DNA from 3 places in the Lysinibacillus sp. NPDC097214 genome. Region 3 is predicted to be linked to each of the others. Evidence: riboswitches for the same ligand, from Rfam matches in the RefSeq annotation. Region 3 holds a riboswitch; each other region holds the start of a gene.
What was found. A riboswitch is a leader RNA that binds a small molecule or an ion and turns the genes downstream of it on or off. The one in region 3 is predicted to bind S-adenosylmethionine.
Positions count from the first base shown of each region.

Region 1: it holds a riboswitch for S-adenosylmethionine, as region 3 does, so the genes downstream of both, metK (methionine adenosyltransferase) here and ACQKMI_RS17155 (cyclase family protein) in region 3, are expected to answer to the same signal.
Region 2: it holds a riboswitch for S-adenosylmethionine, as region 3 does, so the genes downstream of both, ACQKMI_RS16300 (MetQ/NlpA family ABC transporter substrate-binding protein) here and ACQKMI_RS17155 (cyclase family protein) in region 3, are expected to answer to the same signal.

Region 1 is NZ_JBNNSS010000001.1:782,657-785,940, forward strand. Features, by position in the region: gene ACQKMI_RS03685 (gamma carbonic anhydrase family protein) at 1-198, shown strand, start outside; gene metK (methionine adenosyltransferase) at 390-1,586, opposite strand; SAM riboswitch class I at 1,919-2,037, opposite strand; gene ACQKMI_RS03695 (hypothetical protein) at 2,045-2,263, opposite strand; gene pckA (phosphoenolpyruvate carboxykinase (ATP)) at 2,836-3,284, shown strand, end outside.
Region 2 is NZ_JBNNSS010000006.1:358,129-361,412, reverse strand. Features, by position in the region: gene ACQKMI_RS16305 (methionine ABC transporter ATP-binding protein) at 1-957, opposite strand, end outside; gene ACQKMI_RS16300 (MetQ/NlpA family ABC transporter substrate-binding protein) at 1,050-1,874, opposite strand; SAM riboswitch class I at 2,136-2,240, opposite strand; gene ACQKMI_RS16295 (pyridoxal phosphate-dependent aminotransferase) at 2,574-3,284, opposite strand, start outside.
Region 3 is NZ_JBNNSS010000007.1:154,511-157,794, forward strand. Features, by position in the region: gene ACQKMI_RS17145 (MFS transporter) at 1-452, shown strand, start outside; gene ACQKMI_RS17150 (hypothetical protein) at 611-1,018, shown strand; SAM riboswitch class I at 1,182-1,286, shown strand; gene ACQKMI_RS17155 (cyclase family protein) at 1,413-2,150, shown strand; gene ACQKMI_RS17160 (DedA family protein) at 2,589-3,185, opposite strand.

The DNA of each region.
Region 1 (3,284 bases), on a different contig from region 3:
GGAGAGGGTGCATTCATTGGGGCGGGTAGCCTTGTACCTCCAGGCAAAGTCATTCCTCCAAATAGCTTAGCATTAGGGCGTCCCGCAAAAGTTGTAAGAGAATTAAACGATGAAGATAAAGAAGATATGGAACGCATCATACGTGAATATGTAGAAAAAGGTCAATACTATAAATCTCTTCAACCAAAAAATAAATAGTTATTTCAACTAAATCAAAGCAGCTCCTCGTTTGCTTGGACAACCGAGCCATACACGATTATGATAAGGAGCTTATTTTTTTCGCTGAAAGAAGTTAAAAACAACGAAAGGGGCATTAGCATGTTGAGCCCCTTTCTGTAATAGTATATTAAAATATTTTTTCAGCTACTTTATTACTTTAGCTGAATAGTTTATAAACCTGCTTTTTCTTGTAATGCGTCAGCTTTGTCTGTTTGTTCCCAAGGTACATTTAAGTCTGTACGACCGAAGTGACCATATGCTGCAGTTTGCTTATAAATTGGGCGACGTAGGTCAAGCATTTTAATAATCCCCGCTGGGCGTAGGTCAAATAGCTCACGTACCCATTTTACAATTTCACTTTCTGTAACTTTTCCTGTCCCGAAAGTATCAACTGCAATAGATACGGGTTGAGCAACACCAATCGCATAAGCTAGTTGTACTTCAGCGCGATCTGCTAAACCAGCTGCTACGATATTTTTCGCCACATAGCGTGCTGCATATGCCGCTGAACGGTCTACCTTAGTTGCATCCTTACCAGAGAAAGCACCTCCACCATGACGTGCATAGCCACCGTATGTATCAACGATGATTTTACGTCCAGTTAGACCAGCGTCTCCTTTTGGACCACCAATTACGAATCGGCCAGTTGGGTTAATGAAATATTTAGTCTCAGCATCTAATAATTCACTTGGAACAACTGGGGCAATAACGAATTCTTTTAAGTCTGCTTGAATTTGCTCAAGTGTAGCTTCTTCGTCATGCTGTGTAGAAATGACAATCGTATCAACACGCACTGGTACATTGTTTTCATCATACTCAATTGTTACTTGTGTTTTTCCGTCTGGACGTAAATATGCTAGTTCACCAGATTTGCGTACTTCCGTTAAACGACGAGCCAATTTATGCGCTAAACTAATTGGTAATGGCATAAGCTCTGGTGTTTCGTTACATGCATAACCGAACATTAAACCTTGGTCACCTGCGCCAATTGCTTCAATGTCAGCGTCAGTCATAGAGCCTTCACGCGCCTCTAAGGCTTGGTCAACACCTTGAGCAATATCAGGTGATTGCTCACCAATAGCAACAAGTACTGCTAGGTTTTCTGCATCAAAACCATATTTCCCACGTGTATAACCGATTTCTGCTACAGTATCACGAACGATACCTTTAATGTCTACATAAGTAGAAGTAGTAATTTCTCCTGCTACTAATACTAAGCCAGTTGTTACTGTTGTTTCACACGCTACACGTGCGTTTGGATCTTCTGTTAAAATGGCATCTAAAATGGCATCCGAGATTTGATCACAAATTTTGTCTGGATGTCCTTCTGTTACACTCTCTGATGTAAACAATCGACGGTTTGTCATTTGATTTTCCTCCTATTACTTTTACAAATAATATTTGCGAATTAATACGGTACTCATTACCCATGTCAAGCCCGCTCCTATAGATTGAACTCTAAAGCCGTTGTTGTAGCTGTTGCTGTCGTTTCACTTTCGCACAAAAAACAACTGTTGCTGTCGTTTCACTTTCACACAAAAAACAACTACTGCTTTTAACACGAGGTTTTCGAAAGATCCGTCATTATAATAAGGAAAGGACTATATACTTACCTTTACATTCGTTTTTAACAATAAAAAAATCCTTTTCTCACGCTTACTTAACATGAGGAAAGGAATAATGACTTCGTAACCTTTCACTCTTATCGTTCAAGGGGTTTCCCCTTGCATCAGATTGGCACCAGCGCATGTCGTGAAATAGTTCATGCAGGTTGCCGGGTTTCATAGGGCCTGACCCTCCACCAGCTCGGGATAAGAGTATCCGTTCAATATCTCATAATACGTAAAAGGTCGAACGTTGTCAAATTTTTTTCACTTCTTTCAGCGAGTGTCCCAACACCCACTGAAATAGAGGAACTCAGACTAAGTACACCACGACCTGTGGCATTACCGAAATGACCGACATCGTGTCGGCCCTCGTGTTGTTGTTGCTGTCGCACAGATAAAACCGTGTTGCTGTCGCTTCGCTTACGCGCAAAAAACATCTGCTGGCCTAAGCACAAAGCCGACTCCGAATCCAACTATGCCGAGGTACAATTGATTGTATTCATATAAGATAGTATGGAATTATAATGAAACTTTTTTGGATTATGCTGTAAATTTAAACAAAATAATCCCTACTCTCCACCTCACATCATGTGTTAACATATGTGTATCCCTTTACAGCACATTTTGTAGCGAAAGCAAAGCGTCAGCTACAGAACATGTGGTGGATGAATATGATTGTAGCCCCTATTCAATCGAAGACAAGCTCCAACGAATAAAAAACAAGCTAAAACTTCACATCCTGTGCGAACCTCATGTTAGCCAAAAGCTTCTAAACACAATTTTGCTGTGTCGAAAGTGATTGTCTGATCACTTATTATAAATAGGGTAAAAAGCATTATTAAAACGAATTAATTTACTTTTTGTCGTTTTCTTGAAAAGTAATAAAATCTGAAAAATAATTTCTTAATTAGTATAGATTATTAAACCAATTGTGTTATACTATTTTTGAAATTAAGAAAATCTCCCTCAGACTCAAGGGAATACTATAAAAAAGGATGGTATTTAATCGATGAATTCAGTAGAAATTGCAAACGAACTGAAGGAATTATTAAGCGGCAGTAACATTAATGTTCAACTTTCAGTACCACAATTAGCTGAAAAAGCTACTTCTCGTGGTGAAGCTATGTTAACAGTAGATGGCGCAGTTCGTGCAGAAACTGGCAAATACACTGGTCGTTCACCTAAAGATAAATATACGGTAGAAGAAGAGAGTACAAAAGATAAAATTGACTGGGGAAAAGTTAACCGACCAATTTCTTCTGAAGTGTTCGATAACTTATATGTAAAAGTAGTAAAATATTTAAAAGAACGTGACGAATTATTCGTATTCAAAGGCTTTGCTGGTGCTGACAAAGATTCTCAATTAAGCATCCAAGTAATCAATGAATATGCTTGGCACAATCTGTTCGCTCATCAATTATTTATCCGTCCAACTAAAGAAGAATTAGCTTCTCATGT
Region 2 (3,284 bases), on a different contig from region 3:
TTCTACGATATGCGCCTTACCGTGTAGATGGACGACAATATTACCGACAATGCCGTTTTTTAATTCAATGATATTGGCTGTTAAAATATTTGGTTGTACATCATAAACTTTGCTCACTTCTGCAAGTAATGGCTTCCCGGTACTTTCACCAAGGAATGTTAAACGAATCACACTTCCTGAAAGATTTAATTGCTCGATAAGGGAAGGCGATAAATTGCGTTGAGAAATGGTATTTAAAAACTTACGTGTCGTTAAATGCTGAGGCTTCGAAAATAGTTCTATAGCAGAGCCATATTCTACAACCGTCCCTGATTCAAGAACGGATACATCATCGCAAATTTTTTGAATAACGTTCATTTCATGTGTAATGAGTAAAATAGTGATGCCCAGCTCACGATTAATTTTCAAGAGAAGCTCAAGAATAGCGTCAGTTGTTTCAGGATCGAGAGCACTTGTCGCTTCATCACTGAGTAAAATCTCAGGCTCTTGGGCGAGGGCACGTGCAATAGCGACACGTTGCTTTTGACCACCTGAAAGTTGGCTAGGGTAGCTATCTAATTTCTCTGTTAGGCCAACGATTTCTGCATATTTTGCAACGCGTTTTTTCACTTCAGAGTCGTTATAGCCTAGAAGCTTTAATGGTACCGAGATATTGTTGTAAACGGTCGCTGTTTTTAAGAGATTAAAATGCTGGAAGATCATGCCGATTTTTTGACGTGTTTCGCGAAGGTCGTTTAAAGAAAGGGAAGTAATATCTACATTGTCGATCAATACTTTTCCTGTTGTCGGACGCTCTAATAAATTAACACAGCGGATAAGAGTACTTTTTCCTGCACCACTGTAGCCAATAACCCCATGGATTTCACCTTTTTTGACATGCAAGTTAATACCATCTACTGCTTTGACGATACCTTTTTTAGTTTTAAATTCTTTTGTTATATTTTCTAATTGAATCATACTGTGATATCTCCTTTCTAAGCCCTTCTATAAAGCAAGAATCTGCTAGTTTTCGCAGATTCTCGATTGTATGAAAGGTCCTTAATCGTCACTTACCAGCCCGGAATAACGGAACCTTTGAACTCTTCTTCAATAAATTTGCGTACTTCATCAGAATGGTAAGCTTCAATAAATTTCTTTATCGTTGGGTCATCTTCGTTTTCAGCACGGACTGCAATGTAATTTACATAAGGAGAGTCAGTAGATTCTAAAAGGATGGAATCTTTTTTAGGATTAATACCAGCATCAAGAGCGAAGTTCGTATTAATAGCTGCCACATCTACTTCACTGAGCTGCTTCGGAATTTGTGCAGCCTCTAATTCAATGAATTTAAAATTCTTTTTGTTTTCTTCCACATCGCGAATAGATGCTGTTAAGTCTGCACCTTCTTTTAATTTAATGATGCCTGCCTCTTGAAGGACAAATAGAGCACGAGCCCCGTTCGTTGGATCATTTGGTAATCCGAATGTTGCACCATCAGGAACCTCATCGAATGATTTATATTTCTCAGAGTATATGCCCATAGGATTTAAAATTGTTTTTCCTACTGGCACTAAATCTGTTTTGTGATCTTTGTTAAATGCGTCGAGGAATGGCTTGTGTTGATAGCTGTTTACATCAAGATCACCCTCGGCTAACGATGTATTTGGTAAAACATAATCAGAGAAAGTTTTTAGTTCAACCTCTAAGCCTTTTTCTTTGGCAACTTTTGCAACAACCTCTGTAATTTGTTCGTGCGGACCAGAAGTTACACCAACTACAATTTTATTTTCATTAATAGCCTGACTACCTTTATCTTCTTTAGTACCGCAACCTACTAATGCTGCTACCAATGTGAGACTTGCTAAACCTAGTAAAATTTTGTTTTTCTTTTTCATGAAACATACCTCCAAAGTTGTTTTATCGGTTTTAAAATCAATTTCGCCTTGGCGTAATTGCCGTCCGGATTTTGAATTGTGCTTAGGCCTGCAGGATGCAGGTCAGTTAGCCGTTTTCGCAGGATGCGAAGTTTTAGGCTAACATCCTTATATTCATTCCTTTCAAAATCCGTGACATCCGCCGGAGGCTTTTATCTTCATGTAAATGAAGATAAAAAAAACTCTCTTAAAAAAATTAAGAGAGGTCCATGAAAACGTCCTCTCTTATCTTTCAAACGATGATCGTTTGCTGGATTTGGCACCTTCCTTAAAAAAGGAGGTTGCCGAGCTTCATAGGGCCAGTCCCTCAGCTACTCTTGATAAGAGATTTATAATATTTTTTTGTAAATCCGATAGGACTAATATAAATTAAAGGGTATAGGAAGTCAATGGAATTTTTAAAATTTTTTATTTTATTATAATATTCCATTTAGGAAGATGGATGGGAATGTCAGCGAGAAATGGGAGATATGAAACGCATTTTCATGGCTCTATGAGCGATCAGAGGGGTGTTGTGTCCGCATGAAGAAATAGGGTAGGTCCAATTTTATCCGCTAGAAGAAGGGTTAGAGCTACCAAAGAAGATAGTGAGGTGAAAAAACTGTCCCATAGCAAATGTGAGCTAATGGGACAGTTTTTTGATAGAGGAAGTTCAAATGCTTATGAGTTAAATAAGTTTAATTTTTCAATTCGGCTGACTGCTTCACGTAAGCGATCTTCACTTACAAGTAAACCTACACGCACATAGCCTTCACCATATTGACCGAAGCCATTGCCTGCAGCTACTGCGATATCAGCTTTGTCGAGCAATACATCAGCAAACTGCTCGCTTGTATAACCTAATGGAACAGGGAGCCATGCAAAGAAAGAACCCTTCGGGGCGGTTACTTGCCAACCAATTCGTTGTGCTTCTTCGATAAGAACATTTCGCCGACGCTCATAAGTCGCTCTTAGTTCATCCGCGCAATCCTGAGATGCTGTAAGGGCAACCGCTGCTGCTTGTTGCACAGCGGGGAATTGACTACAAAATAGATGATCTTGAATAAGATTAATAGCCGCAATAATATCAGCGTTACCAACTGCGAATCCAATACGCCAGCCTGCCATATTAAATGTTTTAGATAATGTATACATTTCGATGCCGACCTCTTTGGCACCTTCCGCTTGTAGGAAGCTAATAGGTTTTTTGCCGTCAAATCCAATGGCTCCGTAAGCGAAATCATGTGAGACGATTATGTTGTGCTCTTTAGCAAAGCGCACCGTTTTCTCGAAAAATTCAAGTGTTGCAGTACCACCAGTTGGGTTGTTCGGGTAATTTAAGTAAAGAAGCTTAGCCTTTTCTTTTACTTCATTGGATAAAGCATTATAATC
Region 3 (3,284 bases):
CAATTGTCGTGATCTTAGTTGGATACGGTATTTTTGTTGCAATTGGTAATACATTAGGTGGTCATTTTGCGAATAATAACCCTTTACGTTCTATCTTTATTATCTTTATAGGCTTAGCATTATCATTACTCGGCATCGGCTTCTTTTTGGAATCATCGTTTATTGGATTAATGATGGTCTTTATGATGGGGCTATTTATGTTTATGAATGTACCAGGATTACAGCTTTATGCCGTTCAGCTTTCAGAAAAGTATATACCCTCAGCTATTTCAATGGCTTCAGCATTAAATATTTCAGCTTTTAATATTGGCATTTTTCTAGGTTCATATATCGGGGGATTCATCATTCGCCACCAATCATTAGCTCATACACCTATATACGGATTCGCCTTGGTGATGCTTGCGGCAGCTACTACGTTACTATGGTTAATCTTCGATAGAAACAAACTATAGATCTAGGATAAAAAATGAAAGGAAGTCTTAACCAAGCTTCCTTTCATTTTTTATCCTATTCCACTTTTGCTCATTCTTTTCAAAGCATCAACCATTAACACCGAAAGTCTTTATTGTACATAAGATAAGGTATCAGCTATAGGATAGGAGGAGTTTAGTTGTATTACAATCCTTATCCGTATTTTGTCTATCCTAATTATTATCCAACATGGGTAATGGCAAATCAGCCAATCTCTCAACAACCTTCTAGACATCTAGCAATGCCAGACCCAACGAATAGAAGTCCATTTCCATCCATCAATACAGTGAAATTAAAGACTTCTGCGAAACGGATTAAGGTTATTATGCAGCAAGCACAATTACTTACGGATAAAATTGATGAATCAGAGCAATTTGCACATGATCTTATGAACGCAGCACAACTATCAAATAAAACAGAAGTTGAAAAATTAATTACGTCAACTGGCGTTACGATAAAATTCGAAACTACCTATACGCCAGATGGAATTCGTATAATATTTACTGATAGCGGATGTTGTAAGCTTACATTAGCTTTAAGTTGGTGAAGAGTTGGTCCTTTGAAGAGGGCCTCTTTTTGCTTTTAGCATGTTTATGGAGATTTTGAAATGTTTAATTTTTTAACCTTGTATCCCTATCAAACTTGTAAACTATAAACAAATATGCTAAAGTGTTTGTAAACTTTATTTCTGAAAATTCTTATATCGCATTTTCTTATCAAGAGAGACAGAGGGATTGGCCCTATGAAGTCTCAGCAACCAGCCTATAGGTATGGTGCTAATTCCAAATGGCAAAATTTAGCCTTGAAGATGAGAAGACTTACTTTAGTTGCTTTGCACAAGAGTCCTCTTCTTCAAGGAGGACTCTTTTTTATTTGCTATTTAACGAGAATGATAAGCAAAAAATAGCACCCAAAATATGAATAGAAAGCAGGGAAATAGTATGGCAAACGAACTTTTACAAGCAATTCAATTATTGAAATCGAAAGAATGGGTCGATTTAACACATACATTTGGTCCAAATTCTCCACACTTCTTTGTGTTCGACGATGCAAAATTTGAAACATTATTTTCCCATGATGATGGCTTCTTTGCACAACAATTCACTTTCCCAGGGCAATATGGAACACATATCGACCCACCTATTCATTTTGTGCGAGATACACGCTATTTAGAAGAACTGGACTTAAAAGAACTAGTGCTACCACTAATCGTTATTGATAAATCGAAGGATGCCGAAATTAATAACGATTACACATTAAGTGTTCAAGATATTCTTGACTTTGAAGCTGAACATGGAGAAATTGAAGCAGGTACCTTTGTTGCCCTGCGTACTGATTGGAGTAAACGCTGGCCAGATAAAGAGTCTTTCAGCAACAAAGATGCTGATGGCAATAATCATATTCCTGGCTGGGGATTAGAAGCGTTACAATTTTTATTCAACGAACGAAAAGTAAGTGCTGTCGGCCACGAAACTTTTGATACAGATTCAGCAGCAGATTTCCGTACAAACGGTAAGTTAGACGGCGAATATTTTGTGCTTGAGCAAGATACTTACCAAATTGAGCTTATGACAAATTTGGATAAGCTCCCTCCAAAAGGTGGAGTTATATTCAATATTGTGCCAAAGCCTGAAAAAGCATCTGGATTCCCTGTCCGTTCATTTGCTATATTACCTTAAAATAGCAATAGGTACGATTTGAAATGCGGACAAACACCACTTTGTTTTGCACAGAGCTGTATGGTAATTTAATTGACAGACTTTGCCATTTAGCATTTTATGAAGAGCATCTAATCTTGTTTTACTCGAGAAGTCTATGTGGTGAGGCTTGCCTTGTATAGTATTTTAACCATAGCTATAATACTATTTTGTTTCGCTCGTCGACTCATTCTATGATGAGGAACTGTTGATTTTCGCGGAGAGTGGCGACTCCTGCGGGATGAGCTTGCGCTGAAAGCCCCGCAGGAACGGAGTGACGAGGAGATTGAAGCCAAGCCCGCGGAAAGCGCCAGCTCGGAGTGAAAATCAACCTTTGTTTTTTGATACACTTTATTTAAATTAAACTCGACAAGTTAAGGTCTGATTCAATAAATATTGAACCAGACCTTTCTTAATCATTTATTTAGGTGAATTCTTTCTTTTGAAAATAACATAAACGATCAACATAATGATGATGAACAATACTATGAGATAAATACTGTAGCGGGATAAATATACCCCAACATAATGCCATTTCTCTCCAAGCACCATTCCTAAGGTAATAAAAGTAAATGTCCATATAGTTGCTCCCGCATAAGCAAAGAAAGCGAATTTTTTATAAGGGTAATTATTAATAGCCGCAATATATGCAGTAAGATGACGCACACCAGGAATGAAAAACCCTATTAATAATAATATTGGTCCAATTTTTTCAAATAACTTTTTCGTAAAATCAATTTTCTGTTCAGTTATATGGATTTTCGAACCGTATTTTTGTAATAAGGGGAGCCCGAATTTATAGCCTATATAGTAGCTCAAGGTAATTCCCCCCGCTGCACCTACGATAGCGCTGATTAAAGCTGGAATATGTGAAAGAGTTTCACGATATACACTATACCCTACATATGTTAAAAATATTTCATCAGGAAGTGGCAGCCCGACAATCCCTCCAACCAGGATAAGAATAATGCCAAAATATCCATAATGTTCAATAAGAGATTGCACGTGATGCGCCATAAATCCATCCCACCTAAATCGTAATAATTTTTAATAGTTAGCTTTATAATAACTCAATAGAGATAACATTATGAGTGTTATGAATTTATTACAATTTTC